2 regions of the Extibacter sp. GGCC_0201 genome follow, and region 2 is predicted to be linked to the other one. Evidence: predicted binding sites of a transcription regulator. Region 2 holds the regulator's gene; the other holds the start of a gene.

Region 1 (4,433 bases), on a different contig from region 2:
TCCTCTGCCGCCGGAGCGCTTGGAGCCTTTGCACCTTCTACTACATCTGCTGTAAGCGGGCAAAGTGAATCACAAGTCTTTGTAAGTTTTGCTCCTAAAACTTGTTCGATGGTCAATGCACCATCCAGGTTCAGTAATCCTGAGTCTACCAAATCATCAAAGATCGCTGGATCTTCAAGATTAGCAGCTTCGATTGTAACGCCTGCTTCGGCTCTACAACATAATACGGCAGGATCATGAGCATGTTCTTTAGCTGTTTCAGCTGTGATTGACATATTTGTTTCCCTCCTTGTTTGGTTTTGCTTAAGTATCCATTCTGGGCACTTATTAAAATTATATATACAGCCACATATGATACACGAAATACCTCTCGACTTCCGCCTGTAAAAGAATCGGGGGTCTTCTACAGTTCATCATGTGCGGCAGTAATACCATTGTCCGCAGACTTATTTTCCTTCCGGAAGCTGGTCTACTTCTTTAGAAACTGTAAGTCTCCTGTACAGAGGATGACCGATTGTTCTCATAACATGGTCTGTCTGATGGAATGTTTTCAGCTTCAGTTTCGGCGCGGAACCCATAACTGTATTTGAACAGTCAGAGCAGTTGCCGATAATGATGAATTCAGCTCCATCCTTCTTGAACTGGAGACACTTCTGTGCCTGGCCAGGACAGTTTCCAGGATTTTCGCACTTGAGCGCCGCTCCCGGTTTTGGCTCGATTGCCTGCTTACATCTTGCCACAGATACAACCTTGCCATTCATCTTTTCACAGATTTCACGCATACGGTCTTCGCTTCCGCCGCAGGCACATACCAACAGACCCACGTTAGCGCCGTGTAAATCTGGAAATTCAACTGTTACGATGATGCCGCCCGTCGTCTTTGTCACAGGCGCATCTAATGTAGTGGACTTTCCTGTAAATGGTCCGCCCATGATAATCTCTCCATATGTACCGTCGATGCCGCCGGCTTTTTCAATCATATCCCCCACGCATGTTCCAACCGGAACGTCCATATATACGTGTGGTTCATTTCCGCCGTTCAGTTTGCCGATAACTGTCATATTCTTGCTGTAGCAAGGCTTTTTAAGCTCTATAGCTTCTGCGATACGAAGCAGCGTCTCACAGTTGATTACAACCGCATCTGCCGCAGAAGGAAGCTGTGTAGGATCCAGAAGCTTTCCAAGCGCTTCTCTTACGACTGCTCTTTCCTCTCCCATCGGGTAGATATCCGGAAGAAGATGAATCGTAATATTATCTTCGTCTTTGATGGCTTCTCTTAATATCTGTATTGCTTTCTCATTTTTCTTCTTGATAGCAATGATACCTTTTGCAGCGTTACAGACTTCCATGCAGTATTTCAGCCCGCGGATCGTGATATCAGTCTGCTCTTCAAGCTGCCGGATGTTATGGCGAAGTCCCGGCTCGCATTCTGCTGCATTCACCAACACATAGCCGCCATTAAGGTCTGTCCCGATTTTGACTCCTGTCGGGAATCCGGCACCGCCCATACCAACGATTCCAGCTTCCTTTACCATCTCAAGCTTGCTGCCTTCTTTAATAGGTACAAACTCGTCTTTCTGCTCTTCATCAGGCTTGATGATAATACGGTCATCCGTCACTTCTTCCACTACACCGTACACGCTGGAAAAAATGTTAGCGCCAAGGCCTGCAGGTGTTGCAATCAAGGTACCTTTTTTAACTTCATCCCCAGCCTTTACGATTGCTTCACAGGGTGCACCAACATGTTGACGTAATAAAATCTGCACATTTCCCATGACATCTTTCTCCTTTATTTTCTTTTTTTATAAGTAAAAAACGAAACATACATCCCGTTTACTTATTACATGTCCGCAGCATACCATTTACGTTATTTATAAATTTTGTCTATAATTACAATATATTGTTATCGCTATTTTTTTAACACTATATGTGTCTTTTTTGGCGGAGGCATGTGGGAATCGAACCCACCCAGGACGCTCTTAACGCCCCACACTAGTTTTGAAGACTAGGAGGCACACCAGTCACCCATCTACCCCCATGGTTCTTGCCTCATGCGTCTTGACTATAACACAATTTTATGCATATTTCAACCGTTTTTATTTACTTTTTATCTTACCAAAAAATCATTGACTTTTCAAGGTTTATCGTACATAATAATTGTAGCAGACTGAACGTGATACTAGAATGCGGTCTAATTGTTAATTTTATATCGTTATTATATGCGATATGCGGTTTCTTCTGTAAAAGGCACTGAGGAGACAAGGGAATCTCCGATGTGTTTTTATAAAAACTTATAGGTATTGTCTATGAGTAAATTTTAAGGAGGTAATGAATTATGGAGTTAAAAGCAAATGTTAACTTCGATCGGTTTGAGCAGGCATTACAGGTAGTGGACGCTCACACCGTCGGCGAGTTCTGCCGTGTAGTCATTGGAGGATTTCCGGAGCCGGAAGGCAGCACAATGATTGAAAAGAAAAAATGGATGGAGAACAACTACGACCACGTTCGTACGGCATTGATGTTCGAGCCAAGAGGACATCATGATATGTTTGGGGCATTCCTGTGCGAGCCTGTCAACAAAGAAGCTGACTTCGGCGTAATGTTCATGGATACAGGCGGATACCTTAACATGTGCGGCCACTGTACGATCGGTGCTGTTACCGTCGCTGTCGAAGCCGGACTTGTAGAGTCCAAAGAAGGGGTCAACGAAGTCGTTCTGGAAGCACCTGCAGGGCTCATCCGTACAGAAGCTGTTGTAAAAGACGGCAAGGTTGAGCATGTCACGCTGACAAACGTACCGGCTTTCGTTTATAAAGAGAACCTCTCCGTTACAATCGATGGAAAAGAGATTCCATTTACAATCTCATTCGGCGGAAGCTTTTTCGCATTAGTTGATACGACGAAGATCGGCATCGAAGAGATCAGCCCGAAGACGGTTCCTGATATCACAAAATTAGGAATGAAGCTTCTCGATGTCATCAACAAAGAAGTTCCGGTTAAGCATCCTCTGCTTGACATTGATACGGTTGATCTGGTAGAGTTCTATGGACCGACACCTAACCCGGACAAAGCAACCATGAGAAACGTAGTAATCTTCGGAGATGCTATGGCTGACCGCTCACCATGCGGTACAGGAACTAGCGCGAAGCTCGCTACGCTTCACCACTGGGGAGAAATCGGCGTAGGCGAGGAATTCATCTACGAAAGCTTTATCGGCACTACATTCAAGGGTGTTATCAAAGAGACGACAAAGGTCGCTGACTACGATGCAGTAATTCCTATGATTACAGGAAGCTGCTACCTGACCGGTGTTGCTACATACTTGATCGACCCAACAGATCCATTGAAATATGGGTTCCAGGTCGGTTAATATCTGCCGGAATTAAAGTTGGTACTGCGGTAGTTATAGAAGCGGATTAGTTCATAATCCGCTTCTCTTTATATAAAGGTATATCAAGGCAGGCTGTGCAGCGCACATCTGTCCGCGGTACACGATATGTTAATCTAGAGAAGGGAATGGGTGACGATGCCACGAAAGCGACAGTCAACGAAGAGCCGCATCGTAAAAGCTGCCTGGAATCTGTTTTACAAGAACGGATATGAGCAGACGACCGTAGAGGATATCATCTGTGCTTCAAAGACCTCTAAAGGCACTTTCTACCACTATTTCAAAGGGAAAGAAGCACTGCTTAATTCCCTGTCATATCTGTTTGATGAAAAATACGAAGAACTGGCCGCAGTTATTGACCCGAATCTGTCTGCTTATGACAAGCTCCTGTTTTTAAACCATGAGCTGTTTTATATGATAGAGACAAGTGTAGATATCAAGCTGCTTGCACTGCTGTATTCTTCACAGCTTGTCACGAAAGATAAGAAGTCTCTTTCTGACAGCAAACGTTTTTATTTCAAGTGGATTACGGAGATTCTGGAAGAAGGTCTGGAAAAAGGAGAATTTAAGAACACGAGCACTGCCGAAGAGCTCATGGCCATCTATGCCATGTTTGAACGTGCACTGCTGTATGATTGGTCGCTTTTCAAGGGAAAATACTCACTTTCCCAGTACAGCGACAAGCTTCTGCCGCATGTGCTTGACACATTCGTAGACGGTGTATAAATAACAGACGGCAGCACAAACATGCCCCGGAATTCAGGAATCCATCCTTTATTCCGGGGCATGTTCATCTCAGCGGCATTTATTCTAAACCATGCACTCGTGCATGTCCTCTTCTTCAATGCCGGCTTTTGCCATCATTTCTTTCATCTGTTCCCTGTCGTCAAGCCCTGCACACCAGGACAGGCCGCAGCCTGCGGATATTGCCCTGGGAACCGGGATAATCCGTCCTGGAGCACCGTGTTTCTTACACGCCTTCTCCATTGCCATAGCATCAGCCGTCGTATGGAATGTGACGACCAGTTTTAACTCTTTTTTTCTC
Region 2 (4,433 bases):
GTGTCTATCTCGGCGTCCCGTCCTTCCAGACTGCTGATGCGTTCCTCGGTCTTCTTGAGGTCATTCTGGCGTTTGCGCTCTTTTGCCTGGGCTTCTTTCTGCTCCTGCCAGCTCAGTTTAGATTCGGACACCTCTTCCGGTGCTGCCGATGGATCATCCGACTGCCCGGTTCTTGCATATACCGCGGTCAGTTCCTCTTTCTTCTCCAGATAATAATCATAATTGCCTATATAGTTGACGAAAGTCTGGTTGACCAGATCCAGAATCCTGGTGGCAGTCTCGTTGATGAAGTAACGGTCGTGTGACACATACAGCACAGTGCCGGTGTAATCGTTCAGAGCCTTTTCCAGGATTTCCTTGGAAGTGATGTCCAGATGGTTGGTCGGCTCGTCAAGGATGAGGAAATTCGCTTCCGAGAGCATGAGCTTGGCAAGCGATACGCGCCCCCTCTCACCGCCGCTCAGGTCGCCGATCAGCTTGAACACGTCGTCACCTGTGAACAGGAATGCTGCCAGCATATTGCGTATCTGCGTATTGGTGAGTTTCGGATAATCGTCGGAGATCTCAGCAAAAATGGTCTTCTCCATATGAAGCACATGGTGCTCCTGGTCATAATAGCCAATCTGTACATTCGTTCCAAGCGTAAAGGTTCCGCTGTCCGCGCCAATTACGTTGTTAAGTATCTTAAGCAGCGTCGTCTTGCCTGTACCATTATCACCTATGACAGCGACATGCTCCCCGCGCTTGATATCAAAGCTTATGTCGGAAAAAAGGTGCTGGGGAGGGAAAGATTTGCTCAGATGCTCAACGCTCAGCACGTCATTTCCGCTCACGCAGGAAGGCTCGAGGGAAAGATGTATCTCTGTGACGGCCTCCTGAGGCTTTTCCGCCGGCTGCATCTTGGCAAGCATCTTTTCCCTGCTTTCTGCCCGTTTGATGGATTTTTCCCGGTTGAAAGAGCGCAGCTTCTCGATGACCGCCTCCTGGTGCTTGATTTCCTGCTGCTGGTTCAGGTACTCTTTCAGCTTCGCGTCACGAATCATCTTCTTCTTTTCGGCATACTGGCTGTAATTGCCAAGGAAGACGGACAACGTCCCCAGTTCAATCTCAAGGACCTTCGTGACGACCCTGTTCAGGAAATACCGGTCATGGGAGACGATGAGTACCGCACCCTGGTAGTTTAAAAGATATGTTTCCAGCCACGCGATGGAATTGAGGTCAAGATGATTGGTAGGCTCATCCAGAAGAAGGATGTCGGGCTTCGTCAGCAGGAGCTTGCCAAGAGAAACCCTCGTTTTCTGCCCTCCGGATAGTGTGTCGACCTTTTTTGCAAAATCCGTCTCGTCAAATCCAAGCCCTTTGAGGACCCCGGTTATCTCGCTTTCGTAGGCATAGCCGTTGGCGCGCTCGAAGACGGCGGTGAGACGGTTATATGTATCCAGGCGCGCTTTTAAAGCATCTCCTTCGAGATGCTTCAATTCCAGCTCTATCGCGCGTATCTGGCGTTCCGTCTCTATGACGTCCGCCTTGGCTGTCTTTACTTCTTCGTAGATAGTGCTGCCGCCCGACATATCCTGATGCTGCGCGAGATAGCCGATCGTCCTGCCTTTCGTGAGGATGACGTCCCCGGAATCCGCCGGAAGTTCCCCCACTATCATCTTCAGTATGGTGGATTTCCCTGCGCCGTTCGGTCCCACGAGGGCGGCTTTTTCATAGTCCTCTATATGAAAAGAAGCGTCTTTTACGATGACATCTTCTCCAAATGCTTTATTCATTCCATGGCATGCTAGTATCATAACGTCCTCCTGCATCGTCCTGCATTGCTTTAAAAGCAGGCTCTGCTAACATTCATTATATCGAAAATAGGACAAAATACAACTAAAAGTTTGACTTTGAAGTGACAATTCTATATAATATTTTTTAGAACGTAACAGGAAGGTGAGTGGGCTAGTGGAAGAAAGAGAAATCTCTCAGGCAGTGATTCGGAGGCTGCCAAGATATTACAGATATTTGGGGGAACTGCTGGAAAACGGAGTTGAAAGAATATCATCCAATGATTTGAGCAAGAGAATGAAAGTTACAGCATCCCAGATTCGTCAGGACCTCAACAATTTTGGCGGGTTCGGACAACAGGGATATGGCTATAATGTAAAGTATCTATATACAGAAATCGGCAAGATTCTCGGCCTGGAAGAAAATCACAATATCGTCATCATCGGAGCCGGTAATCTGGGACAGGCGCTTGCGAATTACGCTGCATTCGAAAAACGGGGCTTTATCTTAAAAGGAATCTTTGATGTGAATCCCAGGTTAAACGGAGTATCAATCAGAGGCGTGCCGATTCGTATGATGGATGAGCTGAAAGATTTTGTCCAGAATAACAATGTCGAGATTGCCGTATTGACCATCCCGAAAGACAAGGCGATTGAAGTCGCGAATCTCCTGGTAGATAATGGGGTAAGGGCAATCTGGAATTTTGCACATACGGATCTGAACCTGCCGGACCATATTATCGTCGAAAATGTTCACCTTATCGAGAGTCTTATGAGGCTCTCCTATAACATAGGCCGTTATAACGAAGAACATAGCGATAAAAAATAAAGAAGTATAAAAACGTGTAATGATGGGCATGTGCAGAACAGGCTTGTCTTTACACGTTCTTTTATATACCGGAACTTTTCGCAGGCTAGAAAAGACCGGCAAAATAACAGGAGGTGAGAGGTATGAAATATCTGCTGAATGCATCCCAGATGAAGCGCGCAGATCAATATACGATTGAGCAGCTTCAGATTCCTCCATCAGATCTGATGGAACGTGCCGCGGCGGCATGCGTGGCCTACATGGAAGACAGCAGGTTGGACCTGTCGGAGGCATGTGTCGTATGCGGAACCGGCAATAACGGAGGAGACGGCTTTGCTATCGCAAGGATGCTTACGGAAAAAGGGCATACGGTCACAGCTGTCCTCGCAGGGGACGAAGGACAGTGTTCCCGGGAGACGAAGGAACAGATAAAGCGTCTGCGGCAGACGGGAACTGAGATTGCCACAGATTATGCAGAAGGCCGGTACAGCATCATCGTGGACGCATTGTTTGGCGTCGGACTAAACCGTACTCTCGAAGGGAGGTACAGGGAACTTGTTGAAGCCATGAACCGCTCAGAGGGATACCGGCTGGCGGTAGACATTCCGTCCGGCGTGTGTGCGGACAACGGCTCTGTCATGGGGACGGCTTTTAGGGCCGACGCTACAGTGACGTTCCAGGAGAGGAAGCTTGGACTTGAATTATATCCGGGAAAGGAATACGCGGGGCAAGTAGTGACTGCAGATATCGGTATAGATGCATCAGAGGTCAAAAAAGAGAGCGGTACGGCCTTTACATATGAAGAAAGCGATTACAAGCGCCTCCTTCCTAAGCGCAGGGCCGATTCCAACAAGGGGACATATGGGAAGGTGCTGATCATCGCAGGGAGCAAGGGCATGTCCGGGGCCGCTTTCCTGAACGCCAAGGCGGCCTATACAGTGGGAGCCGGACTGGTACAGATATATACGTCGGAGGATAACCGCGTCATACTGCAGACGCTTCTGCCGGAAGCGGTTATCAAGACATATGACTTTTACGATGAAGTCGAACTGCTCAAGCTGCTGAACCGGGCAGATGTAGTGAGCGTAGGTTCTGGAATCGGGACGAGTGACAAGTCGAGGAAGATACTCAGGACAGTGATGGAAAATGTAGAAGTGCCATGCGTGATAGATGCAGACGGGCTGAATCTGATTGCAGACCACAAGAAATATCTTGACCGGCTGCGCCATGAGAACTTTATCTTTACGCCGCATATGAAAGAAATGTCCCGTATGACAGGGAAGGACATCCCGGAGCTCAGATCACAGAGAATGCAGATTCTGCGGGACTTTGCAGAAGAGTACAGCGTCACCTGCGTGCTGAAAGACGCACGGACAGTCACCATGTCGGCGGGCAGGCAGCCGTACGTGAACCTGTCAGGCAATGCATCCATGGCGAAGGCAGGCTCCGGCGATGTGCTCGCAGGTGTGATAGCAGGCCTGCTGTCACAGGGGCTGGGACTCAGAGAAGCAGCGGAGCTTGGAACGTATCTGCACGGCCGGGCAGGGGAACTTGCATGTCTGGATAAAGGATGCTACAGCGTCATGGCATCTGATCTGATCGAGTATGCCGGCCGGGCAATGAAAGAACAGGAGGACAGATAGATGAAAGCATATAACAGAGTGTGTGCCAGGATAGACCTGGATGCGGTGGAATATAATATAGAGATGATGAGACGAAATGTCAGAGAAGGGGTTAAGATGCTCGGTGTCGTGAAGACGGACGGCTATGGACACGGAGCGGTGCAGATAGCAAAAATGCTCTCTCCGAAAGAGTATATGTGGGGATTCGCGGTCGCGACGCTTGACGAAGCT

The links. Region 2 encodes Rex, which represses fermentation and respiration genes when NADH is low (regulators of the CRP and FNR family bind a similar motif). Its sites were predicted from a motif close to ATTGTTAANTANTTAACAAT; they were not measured.
Region 1: HJV72_RS16405 (proline racemase family protein) is a predicted target of Rex. The motif match lies at 2,195-2,214, and genes of this name have one in related genera.

Annotation. Positions count from the first base shown of each region.
Region 1 is NZ_JABFCH010000029.1:41,440-45,872, reverse strand. It holds gene prdA (D-proline reductase (dithiol) proprotein PrdA) at 1-275, opposite strand, end outside; gene prdC (proline reductase-associated electron transfer protein PrdC) at 447-1,793, opposite strand; tRNA gene HJV72_RS16410 (tRNA-Sec) at 1,940-2,037, opposite strand; gene HJV72_RS16405 (proline racemase family protein) at 2,336-3,370, shown strand; gene HJV72_RS16400 (TetR/AcrR family transcriptional regulator) at 3,527-4,114, shown strand; gene HJV72_RS16395 (DUF3343 domain-containing protein) at 4,199-4,433, opposite strand, start outside.
Region 2 is NZ_JABFCH010000019.1:215-4,647, forward strand. It holds gene HJV72_RS12850 (ABC-F family ATP-binding cassette domain-containing protein) at 1-1,796, opposite strand, end outside; gene HJV72_RS12855 (redox-sensing transcriptional repressor Rex) at 1,951-2,601, shown strand; gene HJV72_RS12860 (NAD(P)H-hydrate dehydratase) at 2,724-4,223, shown strand; gene alr (alanine racemase) at 4,224-4,433, shown strand, end outside.